DNA from 3 places in the Corynebacterium sp. UMB0012 genome. Region 1 is predicted to be linked to each of the others. Evidence: riboswitches for the same ligand, from Rfam matches in the RefSeq annotation. Region 1 holds a riboswitch; each other region holds the start of a gene.
What was found. A riboswitch is a leader RNA that binds a small molecule or an ion and turns the genes downstream of it on or off. The one in region 1 is predicted to bind thiamine pyrophosphate.
Positions count from the first base shown of each region.

Region 2: it holds a riboswitch for thiamine pyrophosphate, as region 1 does, so the genes downstream of both, thiM (hydroxyethylthiazole kinase) here and thiC (phosphomethylpyrimidine synthase ThiC) in region 1, are expected to answer to the same signal.
Region 3: it holds a riboswitch for thiamine pyrophosphate, as region 1 does, so the genes downstream of both, QP324_RS02160 (ECF transporter S component) here and thiC (phosphomethylpyrimidine synthase ThiC) in region 1, are expected to answer to the same signal.

Region 1 is NZ_JASOKQ010000007.1:10,027-17,172, reverse strand. It holds gene QP324_RS04915 (branched-chain amino acid aminotransferase) at 1-86, opposite strand, end outside; gene QP324_RS04910 (leucyl aminopeptidase) at 191-1,678, shown strand; gene QP324_RS04905 (isochorismatase family protein) at 1,717-2,253, shown strand; TPP riboswitch at 2,570-2,680, shown strand; gene thiC (phosphomethylpyrimidine synthase ThiC) at 2,679-4,460, shown strand; gene QP324_RS04895 (oxidoreductase) at 4,452-4,862, opposite strand; gene sucB (2-oxoglutarate dehydrogenase, E2 component, dihydrolipoamide succinyltransferase) at 4,988-7,033, shown strand.
Region 2 is NZ_JASOKQ010000022.1:646-7,791, reverse strand. It holds gene QP324_RS09835 (bifunctional 2-polyprenyl-6-hydroxyphenol methylase/3-demethylubiquinol 3-O-methyltransferase UbiG) at 1-305, shown strand, start outside; gene QP324_RS09830 (bifunctional hydroxymethylpyrimidine kinase/phosphomethylpyrimidine kinase) at 302-1,837, opposite strand; gene thiE (thiamine phosphate synthase) at 1,830-2,459, opposite strand; gene thiM (hydroxyethylthiazole kinase) at 2,460-3,272, opposite strand; TPP riboswitch at 3,260-3,357, opposite strand; gene QP324_RS09815 (NAD(P)/FAD-dependent oxidoreductase) at 3,519-4,862, opposite strand; gene QP324_RS09810 (class I SAM-dependent methyltransferase) at 5,096-6,409, shown strand; gene QP324_RS09805 (Dyp-type peroxidase) at 6,436-7,146, opposite strand, start outside.
Region 3 is NZ_JASOKQ010000003.1:22,474-29,619, reverse strand. It holds gene fusA (elongation factor G) at 1-59, opposite strand, end outside; gene rpsG (30S ribosomal protein S7) at 383-850, opposite strand; gene rpsL (30S ribosomal protein S12) at 857-1,228, opposite strand; gene QP324_RS02175 (hypothetical protein) at 1,460-2,011, opposite strand; gene QP324_RS02170 (energy-coupling factor transporter transmembrane protein EcfT) at 2,038-2,808, opposite strand; gene QP324_RS02165 (ABC transporter ATP-binding protein) at 2,801-4,228, opposite strand; gene QP324_RS02160 (ECF transporter S component) at 4,243-4,857, opposite strand; TPP riboswitch at 4,847-4,979, opposite strand; gene QP324_RS02155 (DNA-directed RNA polymerase subunit beta') at 5,150-7,146, opposite strand, start outside.

The DNA.
Region 1 (7,146 bases):
TTGCCAAAGCCGGGGTTGGCGAGGATATCGCTCAATTCTTCCGCGGACGTGGGGTTATCGGTACGAGTAATCGTGTAATCAAGCATGCCCACAATCTACCCCTTTATCTATAGCGAGGCAGGAATAAGTTCATCGCCGCGCGGTACAGTGGTGGGAAGATTGATAAGCCTTTCCACAAAGGAGGAGACAAATGGCACAGTCCGATCTACCAGCACGCGGCCACTTTCCCCAGGTAAAGCTGGGAAAGAAGGTTCCTAAGAAGGCGGAAGCTCTACTTATCGCCGCTTTCGAGGGCGAAGGCGGCCTAGAGCTGCCAGGCACCGATCTGCTTGGGGGCGCGGCGCTGCGCTCCACTTATGAAGCACTGGTGGCCGTAGGGGCCTCTGGCAAGGCCGGTGAGGTCACGCGCGTGCCGGCCCCATCCAAGGCGGGCGTAGCATCCATCATCGCCGTTGGCTTGGGCGATGCGGAAGAAGTTGACGATGAGACGCTGCGCCGCGCTGCCGGCCAAGCCGCCCGCTCTATCACCAAGGTGGGGGCCGTAGCCACCTCCCTGGGCGATTTTGGAATCACCCCAGTGGTAGAAGGCCTTATCCTCGGCGGCTATAAGTATTCTGGCCTGCGCTCCGAGTCGGCAACGGAGACCACCACCTACACCGTGGTGGCGGAGAAGTCCGCTCAAAAGGAGTTCGACAGCGCCAAAATTACCGCCGAGTCCGTCCTCATCGCCCGCGACCTCGTCAATACCCCTTCCAATCTGCTCTATCCAGAAACCTACGCGGCGTTCCTGTCTGCCCAAGCGGCAGAGGCCGGCCTTGAGGTAGAGGTCTTGGATGAAAAGGCGCTGGAAAAGCAGGGCTTTGGTGGCATCATGGCCGTCGGCCGCGGATCCGCCCGCCCGCCGCGCTTGGTCCGCTTGAGCTGGAAGCCGAAGAAAGCCAAGCGACACGTCGCTTTGGTGGGCAAGGGCATTACCTTTGATACCGGCGGAATTTCCCTGAAGCCGGGCGCCAAGATGTGGGACATGATTTCTGACATGGGCGGTTCCGCTGCAATGGCCGCAGCCATCATCGCCGCAGCAAAGCTGAACCTGAAGGTGGGCATCACCGCTACCCTGCCACTGGCGGAAAACATGCCGGGCAGCGATGCTACCCGCCCGGGTGACGTCATCACCCACTACGGCGGCATTACCTCCGAGGTTCTCAACACTGACGCGGAGGGACGCCTCGTGCTTGCCGACGCCATTGCGCGCGCCAGCGAGGACAACCCCGATTTCCTCATCGAAACCGCGACCTTGACCGGCGCCCAGATGGTCGCCCTGGGTGAGCGCACCGCCGGCGTGATGGGCTCGGAAGAATTCCGCGATCGCATGGCCGAGATCGGCCGCGAGGTGGGCGAGAAGGCTTGGGCCATGCCGCTCCTGGAAGAACACGAAGAATCAGTGAAATCTGCCAGCGCCGATATCCGCAATATCAACGCCAAGCGTGAGGGCGGCATGGAATACGCCGGCACCTACCTCCAGCACTTCGTGGGCGAGGGAATCGAATGGGCCCATATCGATGTGGCTGGCCCTTCCTTCAACACCACGGGCGCTTATGGATACACCCCAAAGATGGGCACCGGCGTGCCCACCCGCACGGTGGTTGCCGCCTTGCGCGAGATTGCTGAATTAAAGTAGCACCACAACAGGCTTAGTGCGTTTAGAATCCTAGAAGCATGAAGCCTGCTTTAATCATCGTTGACGTGCAACATGACTTCTGCCCCGGCGGCGCCTTAGGCACCGAGCGGGGCAACGAGGTCGCTGTAAAAATCGCTACCCTGCAACGGGATTACGAAACCGTCGTAGCCACGCAGGATTGGCACATCGATCCGGGTTCTCACTTTTCTACGGACCCGGATTTTGTCGATTCTTGGCCGGTGCACTGCGTAGCCGAGTCCCACGGGGCAGCCATGCATGAGGCCATCGGGCCGGCGCAAGCCTACTTCCGCAAGGGCGAATACACCGCCGCCTATTCCGGATTCGAGGGCGCTGCGAACGGCACCTTGCTCGCCGACTGGTTGCGCGAGCGCCACATAGACGCCGTGGATATCGTGGGCATTGCCACCGATCACTGCGTGCGTGCCACGGCTGCCGACGCCCTTAAAGAGGGCTTTACCGTCCGAGTACTGCGTGAGTATTGCTCCCCAGTGGACGAAGCACGCGGCGAAGCCGCGTTGCAAGAGTTAGCCGCTGCCGGCGCCACCATCTGCTAAACACATGAAGACGCCTACGGCCCTCGAACCGAATCTGGTCCGAGGGCCGCTGGCGTCTCTCTACAAGGTGTTTCCATGTATCGGCTAATGCAGCCGCCCTCTGGAAACAGGAGGGGTTCTCTCTATCTCTCTCGCATGCGCTCTCTCAAACGCATGAATTAAGTATGGAATGCCGATATTGGATCCGGGTGTCAGGTACCTGAAAGTTTCCTGTTGAATTGTGCCACCAAGGCTCCTACTACCTCACCTCGACAAATACGTCTCCACCCAAATGGCGAAAGCTCTGCGCTATGCGAGACGATTGTTATAGGGTGATCTGCGTCCCCACGGGTGCCCGAGCACGGGCTGAGAGTGCGCTAAAGCTGCGCATAGACCGTTCGAACCTGTTTGGTTAATACCTACGAAGGAAGAGAGGAGCGCTTGCCATGACGGCTGCCCCAGAAAACCACCCTAAGCATTCCTATTCCCCCATTCACCACGACGGTCTAGAAGTTCCAGAGACCGAAATCCAACTGGATGATTCCCCACAAGGCCCCAATGAGCCCTTCCGCGTCTACCGCACGCGTGGGCCAGAATGCGCACCTGAAGTGGGGCTACCGGCCCTGCGCAGCGAGTGGATTAGCGAGCGCGGAGATACCAAAGAGTACGCCGGTCGCGGCCGCGAGCTGGCTGACGATGGACGTGCCGCACAGCGCCGCGGGGCGTCTTCCCAAGAGTGGAAAGGCTCTAAGCGCCCGCCGCTTAAGGCTCAGCCCGGGCGCCGCGTAACTCAAATGCACTACGCTCGCCAAGGAATCATCACCCGCGAAATGGAATTCGTAGCACTGCGTGAGCACTGCGATCCGGAATTCGTTCGCGCTGAGGTAGCTCGCGGCCGCGCCATTATCCCTAATAATGTCAACCACCCCGAGTCTGAGCCCATGATCATTGGGCGAAAATTTCTCACCAAAATCAACGCCAATATTGGTAACTCCGCGGTTACCTCCTCCATCGAGGAAGAAGTGTCCAAACTGCGCTGGGCTACCCAGTGGGGCGCGGACACCGTGATGGATCTTTCCACTGGTGACGATATCCACACCACCCGCGAGTGGATCCTCCGCAATTCCCCAGTTCCCATTGGCACCGTGCCCATTTACCAAGCATTGGAAAAGGTCAATGGCGTGGCAGAGGATCTGACCTGGGAAATCTTCCGCGATACCGTCATCGAGCAATGCGAACAGGGTGTGGACTATATGACCATTCACGCCGGTGTGCTCTTGGCGTATGTACCGCTAGCAAGCAATCGCGTGACCGGCATTGTCAGCCGTGGTGGCTCCATCATGGCGGGATGGTGCCTTGCTCACCACAAAGAGTCATTTCTGTACGAGCACTTCGATGAGCTATGCGAGATTTTCGCTCAATACGATGTTGCATTTTCGCTTGGCGACGGCCTGCGCCCCGGCAGCCTTGCCGATGCTAACGACGCCGCCCAATTTGCAGAGCTAAAGACTATCGGCGAACTTACCCGCCGCGCCTGGGAGTATGACGTCCAAGTCATGGTGGAAGGCCCCGGACACGTGCCTCTCAACATGATTCAAGAAAACAACGAACTCGAACAGGACTGGGCTTCAGATGCCCCCTTCTATACCCTCGGCCCTCTAGTTACCGATATCGCCCCTGGCTATGATCACATCACTTCCGCCATCGGTGCCGCCCATATCGCAATGGGTGGTACAGCCATGTTGTGCTATGTCACGCCGAAGGAGCACTTGGGACTGCCCAACCGCGATGATGTAAAAACTGGCGTCATTACCTATAAGATTGCGGCGCATTCAGCGGACGTGGCCAAGGGACATCCAGGCGCCCGCGCTTGGGACGATGCCATGAGCAAGGCCCGCTTTGAATTTCGCTGGAATGACCAATTTGCGCTCTCCCTCGACCCAGAGACCGCGCAGGCCTATCACGATGAAACGTTGCCTGCTGAGCCAGCAAAGACCGCACACTTTTGTTCCATGTGTGGGCCGAAGTTCTGCTCCATGCGCATTAGCCAAGACATCCGCGAGATGTTCGGCGGGCAAATGGCCGAGCTGGGCATGCCGACGCTGGGCGACCAGGTCCGTGCGGCAGCCCACGGCCCAGCACCACAGGAAGGTATGCAGGAAAAATCCGCCGAATTCCGCCGCAACGGGTCTCAAATTTATTTACGCGAGGATGCTGACCTAGCTTAGCTCTCGCCCTGTATCGGGATTTTCGCCGCGCTCAAATCGGGCGCGGCGTTGCCTTTGTTCTTCCCTTTTGCGCAAGATGCGCTGCCTTTCCATGCGATCGCGCATGCGCTGCGGATAGCCGGTTTCTTCCACGTCATAAATATCGCAGCTCAAAAGTTTGGCCACCGCATCAATTCCTTTCGGCCCGCCAATACGGCGCCGGATAAAATCGCCGTGTTCATCCACAACGACAACGGACATCTCATTGACTACAGTTTCCGGTTCCACAAAGGCCTCTACATATACCTTTCCGGCGGCCCATTGTTGCAGATCCTGCGCGTCTTCCGGGCGGATGGTCTCCCCCGGTCCGCGGGGTGGTCGCAGTGACGATCTGGACTTGTTGCGGCGGAAAGGGTTGAACATAATTCCCTAGCTTACCCGGAAGGAGGGTAGTTACTCACCCCACATCTGCACGAGGGTGAGCATCACGCTGTAAGATTGTCGGGTAGCGATAGAACACTTCCAACTTTCGAGGAGTCTTATAACTCATGGCGAACTCCGTTGAGATGCCCGAGCTGGGCGAATCCGTAACCGAAGGCACCATCACGCAGTGGCTCAAGTCCGTAGGCGACACCGTCGAGGTCGACGAACCATTGCTCGAGGTCTCCACTGACAAGGTCGATACCGAAATCCCCTCCCCCGTAGCCGGCACCATTATTGAAATTAAGGCTGACGAGGATGACACCATCGAGGTCGGCGAGGTCATCGCCATCATCGGTGACGAGGATGAGGCAGGCTCCGCATCCAACGACTCCTCCGCTGACAAGGGCGAGGAAGAGGCAGAAGAAAAGAAGGAAGAGCCAAAGGCTGACTCCTCCAACGGCGGCTCCGGCGACGCAGCCGACGTGGAAATGCCAGAACTCGGCGAATCCGTCACCGAGGGCACCATCACGCAGTGGCTGAAGTCCGTAGGCGACACCGTCGAGGTAGACGAGCCACTGCTCGAGGTCTCCACCGACAAGGTCGACACCGAAATTCCTTCCCCAGTAGCAGGCACCCTGGTAGAAATCCTCGCCGACGAGGACGACACCATCGAGGTCGGCGAAGTCATCGCCCGCATCGGCGACGAAAACGCCACCGCATCCTCCTCCGAGGCCAAGCCAGAGCCACAGGAAGAAAAGAAGGAAGAGCCAAAGGCCGAAGAAAAGGAAGAGCCAAAGGCTGACTCCTCCAACGGCGGCTCCGGTGACGCAGCCGACGTGGAAATGCCAGAACTCGGCGAGTCCGTCACCGAAGGCACCATCACCCAGTGGCTCAAGTCCGTTGGCGACACCGTCGAGGTAGACGAGCCACTGCTCGAGGTCTCCACCGACAAGGTCGACACCGAAATTCCTTCCCCAGTAGCAGGCACCCTGGTAGAAATCCTCGCAGACGAGGACGACACCATCGAGGTCGGCGAAGTCATCGCCCGCATCGGCGACGAAAACGCCACCGCATCCTCCTCCGAGGCCAAGCCAGAGCCACAGGAAGAAAAGAAGGAAGAGCCAAAGGCCGAAGAAAAGGAAGAGAAGAAGCCAGAACCGAAGGCTGAGGAAAAGAAGGAATCCAAGCAGGATTCCTCCCTGAACACCTCTGCCAAGGTCAACAATGGCGACAACGTTCCTTATGTCACCCCACTGGTACGCAAGCTGGCTGAAAAGCACGGCGTAGACCTCAACACCGTTGAGGGCACCGGCGTGGGCGGTCGCATCCGCAAGCAGGACGTGCTCGCCGCTGCTGGCGAGGGCGATGCACCTGCCAAGTCTGGCGCACAGTCCGATAACTCCCCACGCGCACGTTGGTCCACCAAGTCCGTGGATCCGGCCAAGCAGGAGCTCATCGGCACCACCCAGAAGGTCAACCGCATCCGCGAAATCACCGCCGCCAAGATGGTCGAGGCGCTGCAGATTTCCGCGCAGCTTACCCACGTCCAGGAAGTCGACATGACTGCCATCTGGGATATGCGCAAGAAGAACAAGCAGGCGTTCATCGACAAGCACGGTGCCAACCTGTCCTTCCTGCCATTCATCGTGAAGGCTACCGCCGAGGCTCTGGTCTCCCACCCGAACGTCAATGCGTCTTATACCCCAGAGACCAAGGAGATGACCTACCACTCGGACGTCAACATCGCTATCGCCGTTGACACCCCGAAGGGCCTGCTCACCCCGGTTATCCACAAGGCGCAGGACATGACCCTGCCGCAGATCGCTCAGCAGATTGCAGAGCTGGCTGATAAGGCCCGCAATAACAAGCTGAAGCCGAACGATCTCACCGGTGCTACCTTCACCGTGACCAACATCGGTTCCGAGGGCGCCATGCTCGATACCCCGATCTTGGTTCCGCCACAGGCCGGCATCCTGGGCACCGCGGCTATCGAAAAGCGCCCGGTTGTTGTCAACGAGAACGGCCAGGACGCCATCGCCATCCGCCAGATGTGCTACCTGCCATTCACCTACGACCACCAGGTAGTTGACGGTGCGGACGCAGGCCGCTTCATCACCACCATCAAGGATCGCCTGCAGACCGCAGACTTCCAAGCAGACCTCGAAGTCTAAAGGTTCTATCGCCGCTTAAAGCCTCTTAGCCCCACTGCGGGCTAAGAGGCTTTAGCTATGTCTGGGGTGCTAAGTGGGGGTGATGGATCCACAATCACCGGACTAATCCATCC
Region 2 (7,146 bases), on a different contig from region 1:
AAGAGGTGCCAGAAGGTCCCTTTGATATCGCCGTGTCTGCCGGCAATGTCATGGGCTTTCTAGCAAAGGAAGGCCGCGAGCCCGCTCTGCGCAATATCTATAATTCTCTCAAGCCCGGTGGTCGCCTCGTCACCGGCTTCGGCGAGGGCCGTGGCTGGGAATTTTCTGATTTCCTCGACATGGCGCAGAAGGTGGGCTACCGAGTCGACTTCACTTTCTCCTCGTGGGACATGAAGCTCTTCTCGGAGCATTCCACCTTCTTAGTCGCCGTTCTTTCGCGCCCTGGGTCGGACTTGCTGGCCTAAAAGCGCCTATCGGCTTGGTCGAAGAAGTCGACCTCATGGTGGCTGGCGGTGATATAGGCGCGCTCGGCCCGGAGGCGGGTGCACTCATCCGCCCCGGCGAGGGCTTGTTCGACGATGTCGAGGCTCGCGCGAACCCCGTTAAGGAAGTCCTCGCCGCCGTACATGGAGAGCCATGAGTGATAGGGGTGTTCGGGGGAATCAAATTCTGCGAGGTGGAGGCCTACTTCTGCATATAGCCAGTAGCAGGGCAGTACCGCCGCAGCGCCCACCACGTAGTCATCCGTGTGCGTCGAACGGATCAGGAAATCCGTATAGGCGCTAGTTACCCGGGAGGCTGCAGTCGTAATATCGCTCTCGAGCCAGCCCCGGTGCAGCTCGGCCTCCACCGCCAAGCAATCATGCGCTCCCTCAGCCCAGTGCAGTTGCTGTGCCGCTTCCGGGGCTTGGCTGGCGAGGCGAGCCAATGCCTTGGAATAAGCATTCAGATACTGGGCATCTTGGTCGAGGTAGAAGCCAAAGGCATCCTTTTCCAACGCTCCCGTGCCCAAGGCCCGAATAAAGGGCAGCGCCTTGATCGCCTCCCAGTGATCCCCGGCTAGGTTCCACAGGCGTTGCGTATGCGGGCCGGCCGCGGGAACGCGGGGCTGGTCGACGCTTTCCGGTTCTACCAGCTTGCCGGATAAGTACGGCTGAGGCAGGGTAGAGGCCGCCTGCATGAGACGCTGCGAGCGGTGCAGATGGTCCACGGGTCCGTGTCCCTTGCCCACGTGAAGCGCATCCGCATTAGCAATCGCCTCGTGCAGCCATTGGGTGGACCACGCCAGAGCTGCCGCGGGGCTATCGCCGGCTCCCAGGCGGGTGGCTAGGGCAGAAGAAAGGGAACAGCCAGTTCCGTGCGTATTCTTCGTGTCCACTCGGCTTGCGGCAACGCGGTGTACCAACCCATCCGCATTGACCACCGCATTGTCGGCGATGTCGGCATGAAGGTGCCCGCCCTTGACGACGACCGCGGTATTAGCAGCCTTTGCCCACTCCTTTGCCGTGGCAATCGCCTCTTCTAGGTCGCTCGCCTCGTCCGTCTGGGTAAGGACTGCCAATTCCTTCAAGTTCGGGGTGATGAGATCCACCTGGGAGCAGAGATCGCGCACGGCCTGTTCTGCTTCCTTCTCCAGCAGGCGATCTCCGCTGGTAGCCACCATGACCGGATCAAGTACCACGGGGACATCGTCCGGCAGGCGCCGCAGGAAGTCTGCGACCTTGGCGGTAATGGCGGCGTCGGCAAGCATGCCAATCTTTACCGCATCAATCTCCACATCGTCGATGACGGAGTCTAGCTGCTCCTGCAGAAAGTCCACCGGTGGTATGTGGACGCTGCGAACACCCTGAGTGTTTTGAGCCACCAACGCCGTCACGACGCTCATACCGTAGCCGCCTGCGGCAGAGATGGATTTCAAATCGGCTTGAATGCCGGCTCCGCCGGTGGGATCAGTACCGGCAATGGATAGTACTCGGGGATAGATGCCTTTAGCCATGGAAAGCCTCCTTAAGGTGGGCGGCGGCTGCTGCGGGGTCCTCGGCCGCCATGATGTCGCTGACTACGCAGATTCCGGCAAACTCGCTGCCCGCCAGCTCGTGCGCATTATGGGTCTTGATTCCGCCGATGGCGACGGACTCGATGCCACGCTCACATGCGGCGTGAGCGAGTGCTGCGGCCGCAGCCGTACCCATGCCGGCTGGGGCGTTTTTCTTCGTTGCAGTCGAATGCACGGGCCCGATGCCGATGACGTCTGGGCGCGCATCGTCCGCAATAGCAGCAAGCTCCTCGTTACTGCCGATGGATAAGCCAATAAGCTGTCCCTCACCCAGCTTCTCTCGGGCCTCGCGAAAAGCCATATCATCCTGCCCAATGTGCAGGTGGCAGCCGAGCTTTGCTGCCACCTCTACGCGGTCATTGATGAATAGCGGGACATCGCCCAGTACGTCAAGCAATTCGCGTGCGGTGCGCTCGATCTGTTCATCGCTAGCTTCCTTGTCCCGGAGCTGGACAACGGTAACACCGCCGCGTACAGCCTCCTGCACGATGGGGACCACGTTGTCTCGCCCGCCAGCCAGATCTGGATCGGTGACCAGGTAGAGCGTCCAGTCAATAGACACTTAAACCTCCTCTAGGTCAGTGAGCTTGACCAGGCCCTCGATATCCGCGGTCGGAACATCGTAGAGCGCATCCAGCCAAGCAACGGCAAAGGAGCCGGGGGCGTGGTGTTTTTCGGCGGCCACGCTACCTGCTGCGCCAACGTGCGCGTGGGCGGCGATAATCGCTTCGAAAGGATCCTCCCACGCTGCCAGATATGCGGCGCAGATAGCACCAAGCGAGCAGCCCGTACCGATGACGTTCTGGAGCATCGGGTGCCCCGATTCGAGGTAGACGGCACGCGTTGTATCGCCGACATGGACGATAAGATCCCGCGGGCCGGAAATAGCCACGACGGCGCCGGTATCCCGGGAAAGTGCTACTGCCGAGTCCAAGGCGGCTTCCACGCCATCGGTAGATTCGACGCCTCGGCCGCCCTGCCCGGTACCTGCGAGGGCGATGATTTCTGATGCGTTGCCACGAATTGCGCCCGGGCCAAGTGGCAGCACTTCGCGCATGAATTCGGTGCGTTGGCTCAGGCCGCCGGCGCCTACCGGATCGAGTACCCAAGGGGTTTGCGCGGACCTCGCCCCAGCGATGGCCTCGCGCATGCCGCCGTATTGCTCGGAGCTGGGCGTGCCGCAATTGATGAGTACGCCGCTGGCTACTTGCGCGAATTCGCGCGATTCCTCCGGCGTATCGACCATCGCCGGGCTAGCCCCGATGGCCAGCAGGGCATTGGCGGTGACGTTACTGACGACCCTATTGGTCAAACATTGAATAAGCGGCGTGGACTCGCGCACAGCGTCGTGTGCGCGCAGAAAAGCATAATCCACAACTATCCCTTCGCTAGTTCTAACTGAGTGCAGGTTCGATGGGTATTTCTCAGCCGCACCATGTGCGGCACCCCATGTTGCGTGTCTTAGCCTAACAAAGGTCACGGAAACTATGTGCGAAAATCGGCGTTCGGTCGCCCCAGCAGTGGCATCGCCGGCGCTAGCAGCAGATCGCCCAGGAAAATAAAAATCGCCGCCCAGAGCCTGCTTTGCAGCAGGTGGGGCGGCGATGCGAGCGAGGAGGTATTACTTCTCGTTCTTGTTAATGATATTGCGTGCGATGCGCTGCTGGGTGGTGATCTCCAGATTGCCGCGATCGCGGGAGAGGATATTGGTTGCCCAGTTAACCAGCACGGCCAAGCGGCTGCGCAGACCAATAACGTAGGTCAGGTGCAGGCCAAGCCATGCTACCCAACCGGCAAAGCCACCGAACTCGGTCTTGCCCAGCTTAACGACGGCGTTGAAGCGCTTGACGATGGCCATGGAGCCCTTGTCAAAGTAGTCGAAGGCTTCCTTCTCATTAGCGGTAGATTCCTCGTCCACCTTGGCCTGAATGAGCTTAGCGACGTGCGCGCCGCCCTGGATTGCAACCTGTGCCAGACCCGGCAGGCGGTTGAGGGAGATCATGTCACCGACCATGTAGACGTTATTGTGCTCGCCCACGGTCAGGTCCTCGTTCACGGAGACGCGACCTGCGCGGTCTGCCTCGACGCCAGCCTGCTCTGCAACCATCTTGCCCAGCGGGGAAGCGGCCACACCAGCAGACCAGATCTTGGTAGCACCCGTCAGGGTGGTCTCCTCCTCGGTCTTCATGTCCTTGTAGGTGACGGTGTCCGCGGTTACATCGGTCACCATAGCGTTCAGGTGCACCTGTACGCCTTCCTTTTCCAAGGTGCGCTGAGCCTTGCGGCCTAGGCGCTTACCAAATGGCGGCAGTACCTGTGGGGCGCCATCGAGCAGGTAAATCTTGGCAGAGGTGGTGCCGTAGTTGGAGTAGACATCGTTGAGGGTACGGTTTGCCAATTCGGCAATCTGGCCGGTGAGCTCAACGCCGGTTGGGCCAGCACCAACGATGATGAAGGTGAGCAGGCGCTCGCGTTCTGCGGGGTCGTCGGTAAGCTCAGCCTTTTCAAACGCCGAGATGATGCGAGAGCGCAGCTCCAAAGCATCGTCCAAGGTCTTCATGCCTGGGGCGAATTCAGCGAAGTGGTCGTTGCCAAAGTAGGACTGACCGGAACCTGCGGCGACAACCAGGGAGTCATAAGCATAGGTGCGGGAGAACTCGTCCTGCTCGGCGGTCACCGTCTGATCCGCCAGGTTGATATCAGTTACCTCAGCGTTGACGAAGTGGACGTTGTCCTGATCGCGCAGCAGCTGGCGGGTGGAAGGGGCAACCTCACCGGCAGAAATCATGCCGGTTGCTACCTGGTACAGCATCGGCTGGAACAGGTGGTGGTTCTTCTTATCGATGAGGGTGATTTCCACATCGGCGTTCTTCAGCTTCTGAACGGTGTTGAGACCACCGAAGCCGGCGCCAACCACGACGACGTGGTGACGGCCGCCGTTAGGACGATAAGGGGTATCAGTCATGGATTTAATGCGACCTTCCTTAAGAAAGCTAATGTTTAGTACCCATACAGTCTAAACACTTCAAACAGAACGCGCATACTTAATGACTGATAAACTTCCGCCGCTGCGTTGCGGTTTCCGTGGGAAGAACCGGCGCGGCTGTGCGGAGCGCCTAAACCGGGGTGCGCACAAAGCTGACTAAGGTTGTTCCAGATAGTGACTTCCTCCGCCCACCAAGGAGCGCACCTGGCATTATGACTTTTACCCGCCCTGAGCATTTGAGCTCTATCGATGCAGAATCCTGGCCCAATGTGGCTACGGTGCCCGCACCTCGTTGGCCTGGAATGAAAGCCCGCCGGGCAGAGGCTGAATTTGCCAAGGCCTGCGATGATGCCGGACTAGAACTAGACCTCGAAGCCGAAGGCGGACCAGATCTCAAGGTGGGGCATGATGCCTTGTTTGAGCGCATTGCCGCTAGCGGTTGGCTGGGATTTGCGGAAAGTTATATGGCAGGAGAGTGGACCGTTACCTCTTCCTCGCAGCTGGTAAAGGTGCTCGGCCGCCTATTGGGAGTGGGTTACCTTCCCAAAGCCAAGATGCTAGGTGCTGGTAAGTCGGAGCCAGGGGAGCTGCCTCTGGAATTGGTTCGGCTCTATGCCGGCGATGGATTAAGCCATGTAGGTGGGATATTTTCCAGTGGCGTACCGACCACCATTAGGGAAACGGTGGAAAGCTATAGCCCTAAGGCTGGGCGCAAGGAGCCGAAGAGCCACTTCGTCGATGTCACGACGCTGAGTGAGCCCACGAGTGTGGACAGGGATGACCTAGGAGATGCGCAGCGCCGCGCAGCGGATTGGCTGCTAGACGCTACCCGTACCGGCGCCGGAACCCACCTGTTGGTGTACCCGGCTGCCGGAATGCAGCCCGCGATGCGGGCGACTAAGCGGCGCGCTACAGTGGACGTTTTGACAAGTGATGTGGACCAAATGAGCCACATGCGCGAGGCCCTCGTATTCGAGGGAGCAGACGATTCCATCCATGTCGAGCGCATTCCCGGCGTCGTCCCGAACCCCAAGCAGTGGCACGGGCACTATGACGCCATCGTCACCGTAGAAAAGGTAGAACAACTCAGCGCTAGTGAGCGCAAGGAGTACATCCGCGCAGTCGACCGCTTCTTGACGCCTGATGGCCGGGCAGGAATCCAGTCCATCGTGGCGACCGAGTCGATGACTGAGGCCGGTAGGGCCTCGCTTCAGGCTTTGCGAGCCTATGTGTGGCCGGGGTTGGACTATCCGCTCACCACCGAGATGCACCAGCTAGTAGATAAGAACTCCAACCTGCGCATCGTGTCCGAAACACACGTGGGCACCCATTACCTGGAGTCCCTGCGCCAGCAGCGATCCTTTTTTGATGGGCACCTACGGGAGGCAGCGGCCGCTGGATTCGACCCAGTCTTCCGCCGCTTGTGGACCTTCCAATTTGCCCTCCGCGAGGCCCTTATGACGCTCGGGATGATTGACTCGGTGCAATTTGGGTTGGCCCACCGCAACCGCGGGGGCCGGCGTTAGGCGGCCGGCCGTAAGGCGGGCGGCCCTTAGGCCGGAGGCAGCTCGTCGAAGTTCTTCATCAGATCCGCGCTGGGCACAAAGAAATTGGTGCCTGTAAGCGCAGTGGAGAAGTCCAAGATGCGGTCGTAGTTTCCCTCCGGCTTGCCAATGAACATATTGCGCAGGCGCTCCATGACGTTTTCTGGGTCCTTGGCATAACCAATGAAGTAAGTACCCATCTCACCCGCGGCGAAAGAGCCAAAGACCATGTTCTCGCGGTAAATATCTTCCTCTAGGTCATTGAGGGCTACGTGAGAATTAGTGGGCTTGGTATCGTCATCCAACTCGATATCGTCGGCCTTGGTGCGGCCGATGACCTTTTCTTGCTCCTCGGTGCTCAGCTCGTTCCACTTGGCTAGGTCGTGGATATATTTTTGGACGGTGACATAGGAGCCACGGGGGTAGTCGGCGTCGTCGCCAAGCAGCACGGTATCTAAAGCCTCTTCGGCGAGGGGATTGGCGGTGCCATCCACAAAGCCCAGCAAGTCGCGCTGGTCTAGGTACTTGAAACCTTGGGTCTCATCGATCACCCTGGCGGCATCGCCCAGCTGATCCAGTACCTGGCGGGCCATCTCATGGCACAGGTCATAGTTATTTGCACGGAAGTGGAGAAGAATATCGCCTGGCGTGGCCGGGGCCTTATGCGCGGCGTCAATTGCCTCAAATTCCTTCAGGCGTTCCGGCATCGGTGCGCTGGT
Region 3 (7,146 bases), on a different contig from region 1:
TGGGCCATGATGCCGATGTTGCGGACCTTGTTCAGGTCCTTAAGCACTTCTTGTGCCACGTTTATACCCCAACTTAATAGTCGTCGACGCCGTGACCAGGTTTCTGGCTATGACGCCTGCATGGATAAGGTCATGTATATTTTTGCCACTATTTGGCCGTCCTCGGAGCAGCCTGCCCCTAGACTTCCATCGCTTCAGTGTACTGGACACTCCACGATGCCGCTGGACTGGGCAGGGATGCCTCCCAGAAATCACACCCATTAGGGCAAAAAATGGCCCAAGCAAGCGATATGGAGTTTTGTGTTGCCGCGGCAGGAAAACTGCCGACAGCCAGCGCGAAACTTTTTTCTCGTTGCTTGGGCCATTGGTGTGGGTGCTGAAATTACCAGCGGTAGTGAGCGAAGGCGCGGTTGGCCTCTGCCATCTTGTGAGTATCCTCACGACGCTTAACGGAAGCGCCGAGGCCGTTGGAGGCATCCAGGATCTCGTTTGCGAGACGCTCAATCATGGAGTTCTCGCGACGCTGGCGGGTGAAGGTCACCATCCAGCGCAGTGCCAGGGTGTTAGCGCGGTCAGGGCGAACCTCAACCGGCACCTGGTAGGTAGCGCCACCGACACGGCGGGAGCGAACCTCGAGGTCTGGGCGGATGTTGCCCAGTGCCTTCTCCAGGGTGCCAACCGGATCGGTACCGGTCTTCTCGCGGCAAGCCTCGAGAGCGCCGTAGACGATGCGCTCTGCGGTGGACTTCTTGCCGTCCTGGAGGATCTTGTTGACGAGCATGGTGACCTGCTCGGAGTTGTATACCGGGTCCTTGACTACAGGACGCTTCGGAGCAGCATTCTTACGCATTGTTTATTACTGTCCCTTCTTTGCGCCGTAACGGGAACGTGCCTGCTTACGGTCCTTGACACCCTGGGTATCCAGAGCGCCGCGGATGATCTTGTAACGAACACCAGGAAGGTCCTTCACACGGCCGCCGCGAACGAGGACCATGGAGTGCTCCTGCAGGTTGTGGCCCTCGCCCGGAATGTAGGCGGAAACCTCAATACCGGTGGTCAGGCGAACACGAGCAACCTTACGCAGTGCGGAGTTCGGCTTCTTAGGAGTGGTGGTGTACACGCGGGTGCACACACCGCGACGCTGCGGGGAACCCTTCAGCGCAGCGGTAGACACCTCAGAACGCTTGCTGTGGCGGCCCTTGCGGACCAGCTGCTGAATAGTTGGCATTTAACAGTCTTTCTGTCGAATCGCACCACTACCAAGGAAAAGAACCAAACATGCAAAAATGGGCGCTCTTTCCCGGGGCGCTGCCGCATGTCCAGAACTCTTTCCAAGGCCGGTGCCTTGTAAAGGATCAGACTCTTCACCGCGCGCCAAGACGGCACGCATAGTGAACTGAGGTTTAGAGTAGCAAACCGATCACGCTTTATACAAAACGCGATCGGCGCCTTCCTCCTGCTAGGACCATTCCCAGACCAGGTCCGCCTCGGCGGCCTTCGTGGCAAAGTAGTCCCTTTCCTGTGCTTCCCAGGTCTCAAACCACTGCTCGTAGGCGGGCTCGCGGGCGATGGCGCGTTCGCGGCGTTGGTCCCGGGGGCCGTCGATAAGCACGCTTACTACCGCGCCCCTCTCCTTGGCCGCGGCAATATTGGCGGCAGTTACCGAGCCCACGCCCTCCACGATGAGGTCATCGCGCACATCCAAGCTGGCCCAGTCCCCTGGGGCGCCTGCTTCCCAATCCCAGCGCCAGTAGCCGGGGTTCATGGTGCGCAATACTTGCTCGGCCACCATATCCGAGCCCTTATCCAGGCCATGCCAGCCGGGGTAAAACTCATCGAGGTGCACTACCCGCCAATTGGTGCGCTCGGCCAGTGCGGCGGAGGTCCAGGTTTTGCCGGCGCCCGAGGGGCCGTCGATAAGCACGGTCACTGGTTTGAAGGCACGCTTTCTAGCTGCCGCCAGCGTGACAATATCCTCTAAAAGGCGCTCTAGTTGGCTATCAAAGTCCATGGTCGCTCAATCACTGCTTTCGCGGTTTATAGGCCGAAGAATCTCCAGGCCCCAGTGAGTACCGAAACTACCACCGGTACGAAAGCGAAGACAGTACCTAGGGCCATAATCCACCCATCACGGGCATGCAGACGCGACTCGCGCGCCCATGTCCTTGCCCCTCCTCCAGGCGGGGTGCGCCCAAATCCGCGCGCCTCCATTGCCGTGGCCAACTTGCCACCGCGGCGCAGCGCGATGACCAATAGACCAAAAGACATGGTGAGCAGATGCTTCAGCTTGCCGACGTCCGTCAGTCCCCTCGCCCTGCGCGCCATCCCCAACGACTGCCAGTCGGACTGGAAGAGCGTCATCATACGCACGCCGGCGACCGCACCAATAACAAAGCGCGAGGGCAGCTTGAGGATCTGCGAGAGGGCATCGCCCAATTCGGTCGGATCAATATCACGGGCTAGGACCACCATGGGTAGCGCCACGGCAAAAACGCGCAGCGTAATGGCGATCGCCAGACTAAGGGAATTCTCGGTGACCTGCACCAGCCACCAACTGAAATACTCCTTGCCACCTGGCTCGCCGTACAACAGCATGGAAATACCGGAAATCGGCGCTATGAGAAAAAGGAACCAACCGCCCTTTAGTAGCTGCCCCCATGACACCCCGCACAGCGGCGCGAGGATCAGGGTAAGCGCCAGCGACACCGCAGCCGAAACCCAGTCAATGGAGGCCAATAGTGGGGTAACCCAGATAAACATCAAAAAGATGCGACTAAGCGGGTTAGCCCCGCGCAAAAGATTAGGCACCGTGAACCTCCACTCGGTGATCCCCCAAGGCCTGGATAAATAGCGGGTCATGGGTAATAGAGGCGATGGTGGTGCCATCATCTGCCAGTTGCCGCAGCAAGTGCACCAGCTCCACGAAGGTCTGGGGGTCTTGCCCAAAGGTGGGCTCATCCAACAGCAACACCGACGGCGCGGTCACTAAGGCAGTGGCCACCGACAGGCGTCGTTTCTCGCCGCCCGAGAGCGTAAACGGGTTGGCCTCCAAGAGATGCTCCAGCCGCAGTGATTCCACCAGCTGCGCGATCCTCTCCTCCGGCGGGTCGACGCGCATCACCTTGGGCGCAACCCGCAGCTCCTCGGCCACCGTGCGGGCGACGAATTGGTGCTCCGGGTTCTGGAAGACAAAGCCAATGCGGTCCGCCAGCTCGCGCGATTTCCAGCGCAGCGGCGACCCCTTGACCCCGCGACGCACGAAATCGGCGACCCCAATCTCACCTGATTCAGCCGGCAACAACCCAGCCATGGTCATCAACCAGGTGGACTTACCCGCGCCATTCGGCCCGGTAATGACCGTGGAGGCTCCCGCCGGCAGCGCAATCGTGCGGGGCGGACCATAGCGCGTGACGAGGTCGGTGCTCCACAGTGCGGCTTCGCGCTGCGCAAGCTCGGCCTCGCCAAGGCGGCGCGCCTGCGGCAGGCCAGAGACCTGGCGGCGCTGAGCCACCTCCGTGAAGGAAGTATCGGCCACGATGCGCCCGCGGTCCAGCTCCACTGCGCGGTCGAGTACGCCGTCCCACGCCGCGTGCTGGTGCTCTACCACCACGAGCGTCGCGCTGGTTTCTTCCACCAGCCTAGCCACGGCGCACACCACATCGCGTGCGCCGGCGGGGTCAAGGTTGGCCGTGGGTTCATCGAGAAGCACCACGCCCGCCCCCATAGCGATGACGCCGGCGAGCGCCAAGCGCTGCTTCTGCCCACCGGAGAGCCGCTCGGTGGGAAAATCCAGATCCACGAATGGACCCACCAGTTCCTTGGCTGCGGCCACACGGCGCCAGATTTCCTCGCGCGGATACGCCAGGTTCTCGCAGCCGAAAGCAATGTCATCGCCAACGCGCGCGGAGATCACCTGCGAATCCGGATCCTGAAGCACCAGCCCCACTGGGATGGTACGTCCGGGCTCCTCCACCATGCCGGTGGAATCTTCTAAGAGAATTTCACCAGTGCGGGTTCCTTCCTCATCGGAACCCAGCACTCCGGCCATCGCCGCAAGGAAGGTAGACTTTCCCGATCCAGAGTCGCCGCATAAAAGCACGCGTTCTCCCGGCTCGATGATCAGGTCAATATCGGATAGCGCCGGTTCGCTGCGTCCGGCATGAGTCCAGCCGAATCCTCGGGCTGTTATCTTGGTGGCGTTTCCCGCCAATGATGCACAATCAGACACGGACACAACACGCCCTAAGCGCGCTGTTCACGGCCTGCGGCAAAGCGATCCAGGGCACCGGTTTTAGCCAGGGCTTTCACCACGAAGAAACCCAGCGCACCGGCCAAGATAGCGCCGGAGATGTTCAGAGTCACAAAGTAGATGAGCTTGAACTCGAAGGAACGAGCCAGGTTGCCGGAGGTAAACAGCTCCAGGATGAAGGCACCCCAGCCAGCTGCCATGCCGGCCAGAATGGATACTCCCAGGCCAAACTTGCGGTACAGGAAGATGGCCAGGATGATTTCCACGCCAATGCCCTGTGCCAAGCCCGAGTACAGGGTGCTAGGGCCCCACTGGGAGCCCAGCATTGCAGAAACGGTTGCGGCAAGAACCTCCACATAGACAGCCGCACCTGGCTTGCGAATAATCAGACCACCAAGCACACCGCCAATAAGCCAGATACCCGTAGCGATACCGCCGAGGCCTGGAGTCACAGCGTCCATGGCCTCAAACCAGGCATAGCCCACTGCATTCCACCCCAAGAACACAAAGCCACAAGCCACGCCTAGAACGGACGCCACCACAATATCGACCACGCGCCAGTTCAGGCTGCGCTTCGGGGCAGCAGACGCACGTGTATTAGTAGTCAAAATTTCCTCCCTCTCGCCGGCATTATCCGGATCAGGTTCAACGGTTCACCGCGCATCTGGCGGCATCTCAGCCCGACACAGCTGCAAAACAGAGCAGCGCGCAAGCACCCGTGAAGTGTGCAGTTTTCAATAACTTAGGCCGCACTCCTTTAAAGGTGTCTGGCCAAAAGCTGCATTCATACTAGCAAAGCAGTCTAGCGGTGCTCCCTAGACATCGAAACAGCCCCGCCTTCCTATCGTTCAGGAAGGCGGGGCCATTTATTTCCCGCGTTAACGCAAATTGAACTGCACGTTAGAAGGTGAAGTCCTCATCCAGCGGGACGGAAGCGCCGGTGAATTCACCGAAGCCGTCATCGCCGTAGATGGAATCGCCGTAAGTCGGAATCGAGTATGCGGCGTTGCGCGCAGCCTCGGTCGGCTTGACGGAGATATTGCGGTAGCGGGAGATACCCGTACCGGCCGGGATGAGTTTACCGATGATGACGTTCTCCTTGAGGCCGATGAGCTTATCGGAGCGCTTGTTAATAGCGGCGTCGGTAAGCACGCGAGTGGTCTCCTGGAACGATGCAGCGGACAGCCAGGACTCGGTAGCCAAGGAAGCCTTGGTAATACCCATAATCTCCGAGCGCAGCTGAGCTGGCTCGCCGCCCTCTGCAACCTGGGCAGCATTGAGCTGCTTAGCCTCAGAGAGGTCAATGAGGTTACCCGGCAGCAAGTCCGTGGTACCGGCATCGATGACGGTGCCGCGGCGCAGCATCTGGCGGATGATGATCTCGATGTGCTTATCGTGGATAGCCACACCCTGGGTACGGTACACAGCCTGCACCTCGTTGATGAGGTGCTGCTCCACGCCACGGCGACCGAGGACCTCGAGCACGTCGTGCGGGTCAGCCGCACCACGCATGAGGCGGTCACCGGTCTCAACGTGGTCGCCGTCCTTGAGGGAACGCTCAATCATGGCGTCCGGGTTGGACTCCATCGGGCGACGAACCTGAGCCAGGCCCTGACGCTTGGAGAGCTTCTCGTAGACCACATCATCAGAGCCGTCATCCGGGGTGATGGTCAGGGTCCAGAAGTTGCCCTCATCGGACAGGGAGACGGTGCCGTCAACGGAAGCGATAGGAGCGCGGTTCTTCGGATTACGGGCCTCGAAGAGCTCCTGAACACGCGGCAGACCGCCGGTAATATCGCCACCGACACCACCCTGGTGGAACGTACGCATGGTCAGCTGGGTACCCGGCTCACCAATGGACTGCGCAGCCACGATGCCGACGGCCTCGCCGATATCGACAAGCTGGCCGGAAGCCATGGACTTGCCGTAGCACTTGGCACACACGCCAGCCGGGGTCTGGCAGGTCAGCACGGAGCGAACCTTGACCTCAGTAACCTTGGCATCCAGCAGCTTCTGGGTGAGCTCTTCGGTGAGGTCGGAGCCGGCCTCAGCCACGACTTCGCCGTTGGCGTCCTTGACATCGGTCGCGAGAACGCGGCCGGATGCAGAGGTCTCCCACAGCTCGGAGAGAACAACCTTGTCGCCAGACTCCTCGCCGATTGGGACGCGGACACCCTGGCGGGTGCCACAGTCTTCTTCGCGGACGATGACGTCCTGGGCCACGTCAACCAGACGGCGGGTGAGGTAGCCAGAGTCAGCGGTACGCAGCGCGGTATCGGCCAGGCCCTTACGGGAGCCGTGGGAGTTATTGAAGTACTCCAGCACGGACAGGCCTTCGCGGAAGGAGGTCTTAATCGGACGGGTGATGTAATCACCGTGCGAGTTCACAACCATGCCCTTCATACCGGCCAGCGTCCAGATCTGACGCATGTTACCGGCCGCACCAGACTTCACGATCATCGGAATCGGGTTGTGATCCGGGTACATGTTCTCGACGGCCTCACCGACGGTGTCGGTAGCGTCCTTCCACAGCTCAACCAGGCGGTCGTAGCGCTCGCGCTCGGTCAGGGCGCCCTGCTCCCAGTACTTGCGCTCGATGCGCTCTGCTTCCTTCTCATAAGACTCGAGGATCTCGGTCTTATTCGGCAGAACCAGAACGTCAGACATGGTGATGGTCACGCCGGAACGGGTTGCCCAGTAGAAGCCGGCATCCTTCATGTTGTCCAGCACCTGAGCAACAGTGATCATCGGGTACTTATTGGCCAAGTCATTGACCACGTCACCGATGAGAACCTTGTTGCCGGAGCCGCCGCCCTTACGGACCATGATGCCCTCGAGGTACGGGTAGTTCCATGGCAGCAGCTCGTTGAACATGACGCGGCCAATGGTGGTGTAGC